DNA from 2 places in the Leptothrix toolikensis genome. Region 1 is predicted to be linked to the other one. Evidence: predicted binding sites of a transcription regulator. Region 1 holds the regulator's gene; the other holds the start of a gene.
What was found. Region 1 encodes FNR, which switches genes on or off when oxygen is low (the NO sensors DNR and NnrR bind a similar motif). Its sites were predicted from a motif close to TTGATNNNNATCAA; they were not measured.

Region 1 (7,293 bases):
GCTTACTCGCGCTCAAATCGACACGATCTTGAGGAAGCAGGCAAGCTTCCTTTCGATGGTGAAGAGTTGAGTTCGGGGCAACGCAAGAAAGTTGGAGGCTCTAATGAGTGATTTCATCTCCACAGGATGGGCAATTTACGTAGCAGCGATCGCGATATGGGCAATCGTTTACTGCGCTGGCTTGCTGTATTTGAATTTCCAAATGAAGCCGAATACGGCTGACGATGGTACGACTGGCCACGTTTGGGACGAGACGTTGCGGGAGTTCAATAACCCGCTGCCGCGTTGGTGGGTTGGCCTTTACATCATCACGATCATTTTCGGGATTTTGTATTGGACGCTCTACCCCGGTGTTGGCACCTATCAAGGGCTGTTGGGTTGGTCCAGCAAGGGTCAATTAGAGGCCGAGCAGAAGAAGGCTAAGGAAGAAGAAGCCAAGATCTATGCGCGTTTTGCACCCATGTCGGCTGAAGACATGGCTAAAGACCAGCAAGCGATGGGCATCGGTCAGCGTATCTTCCTGAACAACTGTGCCGTGTGTCACGGCTCGGATGCGAAGGGTAGCAAGGGCTTTCCTAACTTGACTGACGATGACTGGCTCTATGGTGGTTCGCATGACACCATCATCGAAACCCTTACCAATGGTCGCGTAGGGATGATGCCGCCGATGGGTGCTGCGGTGGGTACGCCTGAAGAGATCAAAGACTTGGCCAACTACGTGCTCAGCTTCTCGGGTAGTCCGCACGATGCAGCGGCTGCACAGCGGGGTAAACCCAAGTTCGAGGGTGCCGGTTGTACAGGCTGTCACGGCGCTGATGCGAAGGGAACCCAAGCCATGGGCGCGCCCAACCTGACCGATAAGATCTGGTTGCACGGCTTTGGTGAAGCTGCGATCATTGAGCGCATCAACAATGGCAAGACCAACGTGATGCCTTCTTGGAGCTACAAGTTCTCCAAGGATCAGATCCGTGTCTTGGCGGCTTACATCTGGAGCCTGTCGCACAAGCAAGTGGCTGGGACCTCAACAAAGTCCTAACACTGTGATGTGATTGACAGTGATTGATGGAACTAAACGTTGTTCCATCAATCAAAGGAGGGGGGCAACTCCCTCCTTTTCTAGCTTGATTAAATCAACGTTTGCTTATATATCATCATGACAACCTCAGAGCGACCCACAAACACCCTTTATGCTCCTCATAAGAAGATCTATGCCAAAGAGGTTAGCGGCTATTTCTCCAAAATTCGCTGGCTCATGGTGTGGGCGACTCAAATTGTCTTTTATGGCATGCCATGGTTGATATGGAATAATCGACCTGCCGTTTTATATAATCTTGAATCTCGCCGGTTTTACATATTTGATCTTGTTTTGTACCCGCAGGACTTTATATTTCTTACTGTGGTTTTAATGATTTCTGCTTATGCTCTGTTTCTATTTACGGCGGTTGCTGGTCGTTTGTGGTGTGGTTATACGTGCCCGCAAACCGTATATACTGAGATATTCATGTGGATCGAAAATAGATTCGAAGGTGATCGCAATGCGCGTATCAAGCTAGATTCTGGCCCTTGGAATAATAATAAAATTATTCGAAAGACAGGTAAGCAAGCGGCTTGGATTATTCTTTCTTTATGGACAGGATTTACCTTTGTGGCTTATTTTACGCCCATTCGTGATTTGCTGATTGAGGCAACTAGCTTTGATTTTGGCGCTTGGGAATGGTTTTGGATCTTCTTCTATGGCGCGGCAACGTATGGATTTGCTGGCTCCATGCGAGAACAAATCTGCAAGTATCTTTGCCCATATGCACGATTCCAAGGGGCTATGTTTGATCATGATACTTTGATCATCACGTATGACACGCAACGAGGTGATCCTCGTGGTTCACGGGGTAAGAAAGTTGATCCCAAAGCAGCTGGTTTGGGTGATTGCATTGATTGCGGTTTGTGTGTGCATGTTTGTCCCACGGGTATCGATATTCGTGAGGGTCAGCAGTATGAGTGCATCGGTTGCGCCGCTTGTATTGATGTCTGCAATGGTGTGATGGACAAGATGGGCTATGCACAAGGTTTGGTGCGTTATGCCACTCAACATGGCATGGAACAGCATCTGACCGATAAGCAATCGCTGATGCGGATTTTTAGACCTCGCGTCTTGATCTATAGCGTTATCTTGGTCGTTATTGTGATGGCACTGGGTTACGCTGTCTGGACGCGTGAGCCGTTCAAGGTGGATGTTGTTCGGGATCGCACGACATTGGCCAGAATCAACGGTGATGGCGGTATTGAGAACGTCTATCGCCTTCAGATCATGAATGCCACCGAGGAAAAGCAGACCTATCGCATTGCGGTCTCTGGCCTGCAAGGCTACAAGGTCGTCCCCGATGATTTGATCAAGGTTGCGCCCACTGAAGCTGAGTGGCTCACAGTGACGATTGAACTGCCTTTTGACGCGGCAAAACGAGAAGGTTCAGGTGTCAAGCCAGTCCAGTTTGATGTTCATCGCGTCAGCAGTGCTGGGATGGGCGAGGATGTTATCGTTCATGAGAAGTCAACATTTATGATCCCCCGTTGATCCTAATGATCATTGACCACTTGGTATTTTTAATGAGGACAAAATGAATCATCAAACAACCAAAGCTTCGAATATAAGTGGGCCACAGGTTAATCATCAACCTGTGCCTTGGTGGCAGGTGAAGATGATGTGGTTGGTCATCGCTGGTCCGCTGATTGTCGTCGTCGCGGCACTAACTACAGCCGTGGTTGCAATTCGAGGGCAAGATCCGGTTTTGGTTACGGGACCAGAAGATCTACAAGTTGATCCTTCGAAAAAGAACAATCCATCTTATCGGCCTGCTATTGAAGGAAGAAATCATTCTGCGACAGGCGGCATGAAGTAGCCATCAAGGCATAAAAAAGGCACCTAAATAGGTGCCTTTTTTCTATGTGTAAAATCAACACTGAGCGCTATTAACGACTTGTTGTAAAGCCTCTTGGTTGAGTATTCTTATGTCTCTTTGCTTGACTTCCAAAATTTGATCATCTTGGAATTTTGAGAAAGTACGGCTGACCGTTTCTAGCTTGAGTCCTAGATAGCTGCCAATTTCTTCTCTTGTCATACGTAAGACCAATGCTGAAGGAGAAAAACCTCGTGCTTGCAGTCGCTGTGTCAAATTAAGCAGAAAAGCGGCTAAGCGCTCCTCGGCTCGCATGCTACCTAGGAGCAACATGACACCATGGTCACGGACAATTTCACGACTCATGATTTTGTGAAACTGATGCTGTAACAGCGTAAATTCTCTAGATAATGTCTCAAGTTGGGCGTAAGGGATCATGCAGACTTGGGCATCTTCCAGTGCAACCGCATCGCAAGAATGGCGGTCTGTGCTGATGCCATCGAGGCCAATCAATTCTCCAGCCATTTGAAAACCCGTGACTTGCTCGCGTCCATCAATCGCTGAGACGATGGTTTTGAAAAAGCCAGTTCGAACGGCATAGAGCGCTGAGAACGAGTCTCCAGCGTGAAAGAGCACCTCACCACGACGCACAACCCGTCGGTTACTGACCAGGCTATCCAAGGTCGCTAGCTCTTGCTCAGACATGCCGACAGGCAGACACAGCTCTCTTAAATTACAGGCTGAGCACGCGACCTTCAAGGGGTCGATTCGGGAAGAGGGTGGAGTGGCTTCTTGCATGATGTGGCGGATTATCCGTCCAGTGCATGGCGACATCAACCAAAGTCATGCGGGCGTTGCGTCAGTCGCATCCTCACGTTGGCTGACTGATCCATAATGGTCACAAGTCAAAGATTGAGCTAAGTCAAAGTCAGTAAGCTATTGCAAGGCAAAGTCACAGGATGAACGCACCTTTGAACGCTGATTGCCTTTCTGGCAGCCATGATGCCCCTATGACTGGGCATGAAGAAGCTCCCCATTTCAGTGAGGAACTTCTTCGGAAGATGGATATCCCTGGGCCTCGCTACACCTCTTACCCAACAGCTGATCGCTTTGGGGAGGTCGCTACAGATGAGTTCCATGCTTTGGCACTGAGGCAGCGTCGCCTAAGCGCTGGCTCGGTGGCTATGCCACTGTCTATTTATATTCATATACCGTTTTGCGAGTCTGTCTGCTACTACTGTGCATGCAATAAAATTGTCACGAAAGATCGGTCTAAAAGCAAAGAATATCTCGTTGCTTTAGAAAAAGAATTGGCACTTGTCACTGGTCACATCGGGCAAAGAGAAATCGTTAGTCAAATTCATTTTGGTGGCGGTACGCCAACCTTTCTTACGGATTCTGAAATATCGCATATATTCGATATGCTAAGGTCCAAATTTGATTTAGAAAAAGGTGGTGAGTTCTCTATTGAAATTGATCCGAGAACAGTTAATAAAGAACGGCTAATCAATCTTAAGGCAATAGGTTTTAATAGAATAAGTTTTGGCGTTCAAGACTTTGATCAAGATGTTCAAAAAGCTGTTCATCGTGTACAGCCTTTTGAGCAGGTTGAAGAGCTTATGAAGGTCGCGCGTGATATTGGGTATCAATCAATCAATGTTGACTTAATTTACGGCCTGCCACTTCAAACACCTGAAAGTTTTTCTCGCACTATTGATTTGGTGGCTTCAATACGGCCAGATCGTATTGCCATGTATGGCTATGCGCATTTGCCAGAACGATTTAAGCCTCAGAGAAGAATTCATACAGAAAGTTTGCCTAAAGGTACTGATCGCCTAGGCATGTTGTCAATTGCATTAGATGGATTTGTAGCCAAAGGGTATCGTTATATTGGCATGGATCATTTTGCACTTCCAGATGATCCGCTAGCTATTGCCAAGAGGCAAGGTCTTTTGCATCGAAATTTTCAAGGGTACAGTACTCAGCCAGACTGTGATTTGATTGGCCTTGGTGTTTCTGCGATAAGTAAGATAGGCTCTACGTATACGCAAAATGCAAAAAATATAGACGAATATTATGGGTTTATTTCAAGAAATGCCTTGCCTACCGTACGAGGATTTAATCTGAGTCGTGATGATGTTCTGAGGCGATCTGTGATTATGGCGATCATGTGCCATGGCCGGTTAAGTTTTGAATCGATTCAGATAGCTCACTTGATCGATTTCAAGAGCTACTTCCAATCTGAATTAGAAGAAATCAACACTTTGGCCAAAGATGGATTACTTATCCTCAATGAGGATGGCTTCCAATTAACAAACCTTGGTTGGTATTTTGTTAGATATGTAGCTATGGTGTTTGATAGATACCTACAAGTTGATAGAGTACGCGAAAGATTTTCCAAGGTCGTGTAATGACTGTTAGTTTGTACATCAGTGCAGCTTTAGTTGGTTTTACAGCCTCACCGCATTGCATTGCAATGTGTGGGGCTTTCTGTGAGAAAACAGCTAAAAAATGTAGATCAAATGCCAATAATAGTTTTTCTGCAAGCCATTTTTTATCATATCTTCCCGTCTTGTTGGGTAGATTAGCATCCTATGCTATTGCCGGTGCTTTATTCGGCATGATTACGTCTAGTGCGGCTTCATTATTTAATAAGGTGGCTTTGTTAAAGCCTTTGTGGCTTGTCGTTCAGTTGGTTATTGTTTTTGTTGGACTATGGATGCTTTGGGATGGTAAATTTCCAGAAAGCATCCAAAGTGTTATTGAACGTATATCTAAATATTTGAAGATACCCAAGAACAATTCAATTGATCATACTCCTTTGAGTATGATGAGGTCTTGGATTCAAGCTTTAGGTATAGGTTCTATGTGGGCCTTATTTCCTTGCGGTGTGCTGCACTCCGTTTTTTTGATTGCGTCGCTATCCAGTGGCCCGATAGATGGTGCTTTTGTCATGTTGTCTTTTGGCTTGGCTAGCTCGGTTTCTCTTTATGCTGGTGGATGGCTTTGGCGGATGTTCCTTGAAAGTAACCCTGCACCATCGCCAAGTCAGAGGGGGGTGGCAGGTGCATGGCAGAGAGGCCTGATGTCGTTTAGACTGGCTGGCGCTTCTGTCGTCGGTGCCGGTGCTTGGTCTTTGTTTAATATGCTGTCAGCGGCGGCCTCTCCTGGTGTTCAGTGTGGTTGATTGTTTGATCGGCATCTTCGCGTCGAAGGTATATGTGATGCACTCATTTGATGCGCTGATATCTTTTTGGTGCATCGCCTAATTTGGTATTGAGAAAAATGAAGCGTAAGTTCCATTTTTTTCCTGTTAACGTAGAATGTGTCTTCCTATCTAGTTCTCAATGTAGAAACACGGAGTCGGTTACATGTACCTGCACATCACAGTCCCCCATGACGGGCAAAAGATCACGGTCAATTCTGACAATTCCCTGAATGTTCCAGACCAGCCCATCATTCCATACATTGAAGGAGATGGCACGGGTTATGACATCACCCCCGTGATGATCAAGGTGGTCGATGCGGCGGTCGAAAAAGCTTACGCTGGTAAGAAAAAAATACATTGGATGGAAATATTTGCAGGTGAAAAATCGACCCGCATTTATGGACCAGATGTCTGGCTTCCAGAAGAAACATTGCATGCATTGAAAGATTATGTTGTCTCCATTAAAGGCCCTCTAACTACGCCTGTAGGCGGTGGTATTCGGTCACTGAATGTGGCGCTTCGCCAAGAGCTTGATTTATATGTTTGTCTTCGTCCTGTGCATTACTTCAAGGGTGTTCCATCACCAGTGAAAGAGCCAGAAAAGACAGATATGGTTATTTTCCGTGAGAATTCGGAAGATATTTATGCTGGCATCGAATACGAAGCACAATCTGACAAGGCAAAAAAACTTATTAAGTTTTTGATTGAAGAGCTTGGTGTTACGAAAATACGCTTTCCAGAAACTTCTGGAATTGGTATCAAGCCAGTTTCTAAAGAAGGCACGGAACGATTGGTTCGCAAAGCAATTCAGTACGCAATTGATAATGATAAGCCCAGTGTGACGATTGTTCACAAGGGTAATATCATGAAGTATACTGAAGGTGGTTTCCGTGATTGGAGTTACGCGTTAGCCAAAAATGAATTTGGTGCTGAGTTAATTGATGGCGGTCCTTGGTCCAAGATAAAGAATCCAACAAATGGAAAATATATCACTATAAAAGACTCAATCGCAGATGCATTTTTGCAGCAAATTCTTTTGCGTCCAGCTGAGTATTCAGTGATTGCAACATTGAACCTCAATGGTGATTATATTTCCGATGCCTTAGCTGCCCAAGTTGGCGGAATTGGGATTGCTCCTGGCGCGAATTTGTCCGACACGATTGCCATGTTTGAAGCGACTCATGGTACTGCACC
Region 2 (7,293 bases), on a different contig from region 1:
GCAGGGGGGGGGGTTGATCGGGGGCCACCACATCCAAGGTGATTTCGGTGAAGGAGGGGCCGATCTCGGCTTCCTCTTCTTTGACCGGGGCACGTTTGCTCTGGGCGTTGTCGTTTTGCAAGCGCCAGAGCAAATTGGTGGGTGAATCAGCGTGGTGCAGACCTTCCTCGCGATTCACCACCCCTTGGGTGATGAGTCGGGCGATGTCTTGCTCGAACGTTTGGGAGCCCTCAGCGATGGAGCGTTCCATCGCCTCTTTGACCCCGGGGAAATTGCCTTGTTCGATCAACTCTGACACCAGTTTGGTGTTGAGCAGCACTTCCACGGTGGGAATGCGGGTGCCAAAAAACGAGCGCATGAGTCGCTGCGAAACCACCGCTTTGAGCCCGGCGGACAAGTCAGCCAGCATGGCCGGGCGCGACTCGGGGGTATAGAAGCTCAGGATACGGCCCAGCGCGTGGTAGCTGTTGTTGCCATGCAAGGTGGCCATCACCAAGTGACCGGACAAGGCATAGGACAGCGCAGCGGTCATGGTTTCGCGGTCCCGAATCTCGCCGATCATGATGCAGTCCGGCGCTTGGCGCATGGCGTTGCGCAGACCGATTTGGAGCGAATCCACGTCGCGTCCGACTTCGCGTTGATTGATCACCGACTTGCTGTTGGTGAACATGAACTCGATCGGATCCTCAATGGTCAGGATGTGGCTGGTGGTGTTGTGGTTGCGATGGTTGATCATCGCCGCCAAAGTGGTGCTCTTGCCGTTGCCGGTGGCCCCCACCAGCAGAATCAGACCACGCGCTTCCAAGGCCAAATTGCCCAGTGACTCGGGCAGCCGCAGGCTCTCCAGCGGGGGAATTTCGGGGGGGATCCAGCGAAAGACCGCCGCAATTGAGCCCCGTTGCTTGAAGGCAGAGAGTCGGAACAACCCCAAGCCTGGCATCGGCAGGCCGACATTGAGCTCATGGGTGTCATCCAGCTCTTCGAGCTGTTGCGGGGTGAGCAACTCAGCCAAAAGCTGGCGCGGTTGGGATGGCGACAGCCGCTCGTGCGTCAACGGCACCATCTGGCCGTTGACTTTGATCAAGATCGGCACGTTGGCCGACAAGATCACATCCGAGCCTTTGCGCTCAGCCATCAGCTTGAGCACGCGCTCCATGCTGCCCTTGTTGAGGTTGGCATTGGGCGGCTGTCCCCCCGGGCTTGGATTGCCGGTATGGCCGGTGTTGCCGGCAGCGGGGCTGCGTTTGTCCTTGTTCATCGGCAATCCAGAGGGGTCAGAAGAGCTCATGGGTAGAGGTGGTGGCGGAGACTGGGGACTTGGGACTTAGTCGCGCAGCAAATCGTTGATGCTGGTCTTGGCCCGGGTTTGGGCATCGACCTTTTTGACGATCACGGCGCAGTAAAGGCTGTACTTGCCATCGCTGGAAGGCATGTTGCCACTGACGACCACCGAGCCGGCGGGGATACGACCGTAGGTGACTGTGCCGGTGGCGCGGTCATAAATCTTGGTGCTTTGGCCGATATAGACGCCCATCGACAACACCGAGTTTTCTTCGACGATCACGCCTTCGACCACTTCGGAGCGCGCACCGATGAAGCAGTTGTCTTCGATGATGGTCGGGTTGGCCTGCATCGGCTCCAACACGCCACCGATGCCAACACCGCCGGAAAGATGCACGTTCTTGCCAATCTGCGCGCAGCTGCCCACAGCGGCCCATGTATCGACCATCGTGCCTTCATCGACGTAGGCACCAATGTTGACGTAGCTCGGCATCAGGATCGCACCCTTGGCGATGAAGCTGCCGCGCCGCGCCACGGCGGGGGGGACCACGCGCACGCCGGTGGCGCGCAGTTCAGCTTCGCTCATGCCGGCGAACTTGGTGGGCACTTTGTCGAAGAAGTTCAGATCACCACCACCTTGGACCACGTTGTCGTTGAGGCGAAAGCTCAGCAGCACGGCCTTCTTGATCCACTGGTTCACCTGCCACTGACCCACGCTTTGGCGCTCAGCCACCCGGATTCGACCCGCATCGAGTTCGCTGATGACGTGATTGACGGCGTCGCGCACTTCGGCCGGGGCTGAAGCGATGGAGAGGTTGGCGCGGTCGTCCCACGCAGCGTCGATGACTTGTTGTAGTTGGTTGGTGGACATGGATGGGTTGTCTCGTCAAAAAGAAAGGTGTTTTAAGAATCAGTTTTGCGCATGGATAAAGGTGCGGATGCGTTGCGCCGCCTCCAAGCATTCATCGACGCTGGCCACCAAGGCCATGCGCACCCGTCCGGCACCGGGGTTGAGCCCATGGGCCTCACGCGCCAAATAGCTGCCGGGGAGCACGGTCACATTGTATTGAGCCAGCAAGGCGCTGGCGAAAGCGGTGTCCGATCCGCCACAGATGTGCTTGGGCACTTCGGCCCAGAGGTAGAAGCCAGCATCCGGGAGCGCAACCGACATGACTTCGGCCAAGATCGGCGTGACTTGAGCGAATTTCTGCCGATACAGCGCCCGGTTTTCGACAACGTGGGCTTCATCGTTCCACGCGGCGATGCTGGCTTGCTGCACGGTTGGGCTCATGGCGCTGCCGTGGTAGGTGCGATAGAGCAAGAAGGCTTTCATGATCTCGGCGTCACCCGCCACGAAGCCCGAGCGCAGGCCTGGTACGTTCGAACGCTTGGATAAGCTGGTCAAGAGCACCAAACGCTTGAAATCAGTGCGCCCGAGTTTGAGCGCGGCTTCTAGGCCACCCAGTGGAGCCGCGTCCGGGCCTTCGCGGAAATAGATCTCTGAGTAGCACTCGTCAGAGGCGATGACAAAGCCGTAGCGGTCGCTTAACTCAAACAGCCGGGCCCATTCGTCCAAGGGCATCACTGCCCCAGTGGGGTTGCCGGGTGAGCACACAAAGAGCAATTGGGTGCGCGCCCACGTGGCCGCGTCGATCTGCGACCCATCGGCGGCGAAATTGCGCTTGGGGTCGCTGTTGGCAAACACCGGCGTGGCTCCGGCCAACAGGGCAGCACCTTCGTAGATTTGATAGAACGGGTTCGGGCACAGCACCACCGGGCCGTCCACATCTTGGTGCTGACGGGGGTCGATCACCGTTTGGGCCAGACTGAAGAGTGCTTCGCGCGAGCCGTTGACGGGCAGCACTTGAGTGGCCGGGTCGAGGCTGACGCTGTAGCGGCGTTGCAGCCAGTCGGTGCAGGCGCGGCGCAGGCTCAAGTCGCCCGCTGTGGCGGGGTAGCTGGCCAAACCGTCCAGCGAGGCACAGAGCCGCTCTTTGATCAGCGCTGGGGTGGCGTGCCTGGGCTCGCCAATGCCCAGACTGATGGCAGAGAACGCCGGATTGGGTCGAATGTCTTGGATGAGGGTGCGCCACCGTTCGAACGGGTAGGGCTGCAAGCGCGAGAGCAAGGGATTCATGGGCGCGGATGATACGGATTCAAAGCTTGATATCGCGGCTGATTTCAGCGAAGAGCCCCCGAAAAGCCGGATCACTGTGGTCGGATAGGCGTGCTGTGGTGTCGAAAGAGCCCTCAAACAAGTGTTCGGCGTGGAGCCACTCTTGGGGGGTAAGGACATCCCGAGCGATGGGCAGCAAGGTGTTTTCTTCGACTTGGATATGAGCGGCCATGGCCCGCGAAAAAATCTCAAGGTGGAGTTGCAGCGTGTGCAGCAGCAAATCGTCGATCCGGCCGGAGCTTACGCAGGCATCAACCGCTGCTGACACGCTGCGCACCAAGTCATGCTCACGTTTGTGCTCCAGCTCAAGACGATCCAGCAAAGCATGATGCTCAGGCGAGCGTTGTCGCAAGATCTGATGCAAGGCTTCTTCTTCACGGCGGTGATGCCATTGACTCGGGAAGTCGCGCAAGTAATGCACCATGCGTGCCAAAGCGACCAAATTCAGGTTCGCTGCGCCGGAGTTGACTTGCTTTTGGGCGGCTCGGAGCACGGTGCTGATGGCCCGATGCTCGTCTTGGATGATCGCCAGCACCTTGCTGGTGGCGGCACGCGGATCATTGGCCTCGACCCGGGTGATCAGCAGCGCGATCTTGGCTTGGCGCAGCACTTGGGCGGTGTTGGAGCCCGAGAGCACGCCGCTTGGGCCATGCGAGGCCATCATGATCAAGTCGCAGTGGTGTTTCTGCGCAGCAGCCAAAATCGCTTCGGCGGGGTGGTCGCTGGCGACCAGTTCCACCGTACATGGCACGCCCACCCCTGCGGCAGCGGTGCTTGCTTTGCTCAGGATGGCGGTGCCCGCGTTGTGGACTGAGCTTTCGGGCGCATGCAGAGTGTCTGTGGCCACTGCATGCAGGAACGTGATCTTGGCGTACAACGCCGCTGCCAAGCGAATGGCCTCGCCGGTGTTGAAGGCCGATAGCTCGGTGCTGTCCAGCGGAACGAGCAGATGACGATACATGGCAAAGTAGGGCGCAGGCCACACGTTTAGATGTGTGCAATGGTATCATGTGTACCCCCTAAAAAGCCCGCGTCAAGGCGGGTTTTTTCTTTTATATCAATGACTTACGCATGCGACTGACCTCTCTAAAACTATCGGGTTTCAAGTCTTTTGCCGAACCAACGCAGTTCCAACTACCCGGTCAACGGGTGGGGGTGGTGGGGCCCAATGGCTGTGGTAAGTCCAACATCATTGATGCGGTGCGTTGGGTTTTGGGCGAATCCAAAGCCTCCGAGCTACGCGGCGAGTCGATGCAGGATGTGATCTTCAATGGTTCGGCCCAGCGCAAACCGGCCAGTCGGGCGAGTGTGGAGTTGGTGTTCGACAACACCTTGGCGCGCGCCGGCGGGCAGTGGAATGCCTTTGCCGAGATCGCGGTGCGGCGCACGCTCACCCGCGACGGCACCTCGACCTACTACATCAACAACCAAGCGGTGCGTCGGCGCGATGTGCATGACGTGTTTTTGGGCACGGGCTTGGGGCCTCGGGCGTACGCCATCATTGGCCAAGGCACCATCAATCGCATCATCGAATCGCGCCCCGAAGAGTTGCGCTTGTTTTTGGAAGAAGCCGCTGGGGTGTCGAAGTACAAAGAGCGTCGCCGCGAAACCGAGCTGCGCCTGCGCGATACCCGCGACAACCTGACCCGGGTCGAGGATATCTTGCGTGAGTTGGGGCTCTCGCTAGAGAAGTTGGAGCGCCAAGCCGAGGTCGCCACACGTTTCAAGACCTTGCAAGACAGCGGCACGCTCAAGTTGCATCAGCTTTGGTTCCTCAAACACCGCGAAGCGGCCAAAGAGGCCGAGCGGGTTGGTCAGGCCCTGAACGATGCCGCCACGGCCCTTGAGGAGCGCATGGCGTCTTTGCGCCACACCGAGGCGCAGTTGGACGAGACGCGCCAAGCCCATTACGCCTCCAGCGATACCTTGATGCAGGCCCAGCGCCATCTGGCCGAAGTTTCGTTGCAGGTGAGCCGCCTAGAAGAGCGGGTGCGTTTTGCCCAAACCAGCCATGAACGCATCACGCAGCGCTTGGCCGAGTTGGCGCGCCTTGATCAGCAGTGGCAGGACAAAGCCCAAGCGGCACGGCTGGATCTCGATGCTTTGCAGATCCAACTGGCGCAGGCCGAGGAAGAGGTGGCCGTGCTCGACGCACAGATCGAGCAGCAGCACCTTGACTTGCCCGATCAAGAGGCGCGGCTGATGACGGCGCAAGCGGTGCGTGATGCCCAGCGCGCTCAACTCAACAGCTTGCAGCAGCAACGCCAAGTCTTGGCCGCCGAGCAGCGCAGCTTGGTGGAGCGGGAACAGGATCTGCAACTCCAGCACGACCGGGTCCAAGCTGAGCGCCAGCAGCACGACGACGCCGAGCTGGAGCGCTTGGAAGAAAGCCAGATCGCTTTGGCCGGGGCCGAAGCGTTGTTGGCCGAGGCCCAAGCGCGGGTGGAGCAAGCGACCGAGGCCACCCATACCAGCACCCAAACCCATCAGCAGCAACAGCAACTCAGCCTGCAAGAGAGCCGCCGGCACGCCGAGCTTGGGGCCAAGTTGAGCGCTTTGCGCGCTTTGCAGGAGAATGTGCAGCGCAGTGGCCGTTTGCAGCCGTGGTTGCAGCGCCGGGGTTGGCAGAACCGGGCGGGGCTGTGGCAACGCTTGAACGTGGTGGCGGGTTGGGAACAAGCGCTTGAAGCCGTGCTGCACGACCGGCTGCATGCGCTTGAAGTGGACGCACTGGAGCCTTTGGCTCACCTTGATCAAGATGCTCCCCCCGCCCGCTTGGCCCTGCATGGCCCGGCCTTGAATGGCGTGAGTCCCAGCGCGCCGTTGGCGGCGCTGCATCCGGGCTGGGAGCGGCTGCGCGATCAAGTCCGCAGCAGCAGCGATGAGGCGATAGATGCGCTGCTGGACGACTGGTTGAGTGGCTGGTTCACGGCCAAAACGCTGGAACAAGCTTTGGCGTGGCGCGGGCAATTGGGTCCGGGCGAGCAAATCGTGACGCCAGCGGGGCACTGCGTGGGCCAGCGCACGGTGCGCTTTTTTGCGCCGGACTCTGAGCAAAGCGGCTTGCTGCAACGTGCCCAAGATATCCATCACCTTGAGCTGGAGCTCCAAGCTCAAACCTTGATCAGCGACGAGGCACGCCATCGACTGGTCCGTACCGAAGAAGCCATGCAGCAAGCCAGCCAGCAGCTGGCCCAAGCACGGCGCGAAGCGGTCGCGGCGCAGAGTCAGGCGCACGCCTTGCAGATCGATGTGACGCGACTGTCACAGCGCTTGGAGCAATCGACCCGTCGTCGTCATCAGCTTGACGGTGAATTGGTGGCCTTGACGCAGCGTTTTGAGCTGCTGGGCCAACGCCGCCGAGATGCCCAAGCACAGCTTGACGGCTTGGCCGAAGCGCTGATGGATGCGCAAGCCCAAGAAGGCACGCTCGACGCCGCCTTGCAGCACCGCCAGCGCCAATTGAGCGAAGTGCGAGCGGGCCTAGCGCGCACCGAGCGCGCGGCCCAAGAGGTGCATTTCACGGTGCGCTCCTTGAACGAGCGCCTGCGCGAGCAGCAGCGCGTGATCGCCATGGCGGAGCAGCAGCTGCAACATCACGCCCAAGTGCGCACCGAACAAGCCTCTGAGCTGGCTCAGCTCGACGACAGCAGTACCGATGCGCAGCTTCAAGAAGCGCTGGTGCTGCGCGTCGATGCCCAAGAGGCGCTGGAGTTGCTGCGCCAAGCGCACGAAGCCTTGGCGCAGCAGTTGCGGCAGTTGGACGAAGAGCGTCTGCGCTGCGAGCACAGCTTGCAGCCGCAGCGCGACCGCATCTCGGCCCTACAGCTCGAAGC

Region 2: AC3VI7_RS03365 (universal stress protein) is a predicted target of FNR. The motif match lies at 4,505-4,518, and genes of this name have one in related genera.

The regions. Positions count from the first base shown of each region.
Region 1 covers NZ_JBYSVC010000004.1:19,285-26,577, forward strand. The annotation lists gene AC3VI7_RS01305 (cbb3-type cytochrome oxidase subunit 3) at 1-111, shown strand, start outside; gene ccoP (cytochrome-c oxidase, cbb3-type subunit III) at 104-1,036, shown strand; gene ccoG (cytochrome c oxidase accessory protein CcoG) at 1,154-2,569, shown strand; gene AC3VI7_RS01320 (nitrogen fixation protein FixH) at 2,613-2,894, shown strand; gene fnr (fumarate/nitrate reduction transcriptional regulator Fnr) at 2,949-3,689, opposite strand; gene hemN (oxygen-independent coproporphyrinogen III oxidase) at 3,902-5,302, shown strand; gene AC3VI7_RS01335 (sulfite exporter TauE/SafE family protein) at 5,302-6,078, shown strand; gene icd (NADP-dependent isocitrate dehydrogenase) at 6,263-7,293, shown strand, end outside.
Region 2 covers NZ_JBYSVC010000012.1:97-7,389, reverse strand. The annotation lists gene AC3VI7_RS03380 (PilT/PilU family type 4a pilus ATPase) at 1-1,156, opposite strand, end outside; gene dapD (2,3,4,5-tetrahydropyridine-2,6-dicarboxylate N-succinyltransferase) at 1,325-2,152, opposite strand; gene dapC (succinyldiaminopimelate transaminase) at 2,192-3,418, opposite strand; gene AC3VI7_RS03365 (universal stress protein) at 3,438-4,418, opposite strand; partial or broken gene smc (chromosome segregation protein SMC) at 4,529-7,293, shown strand, end outside.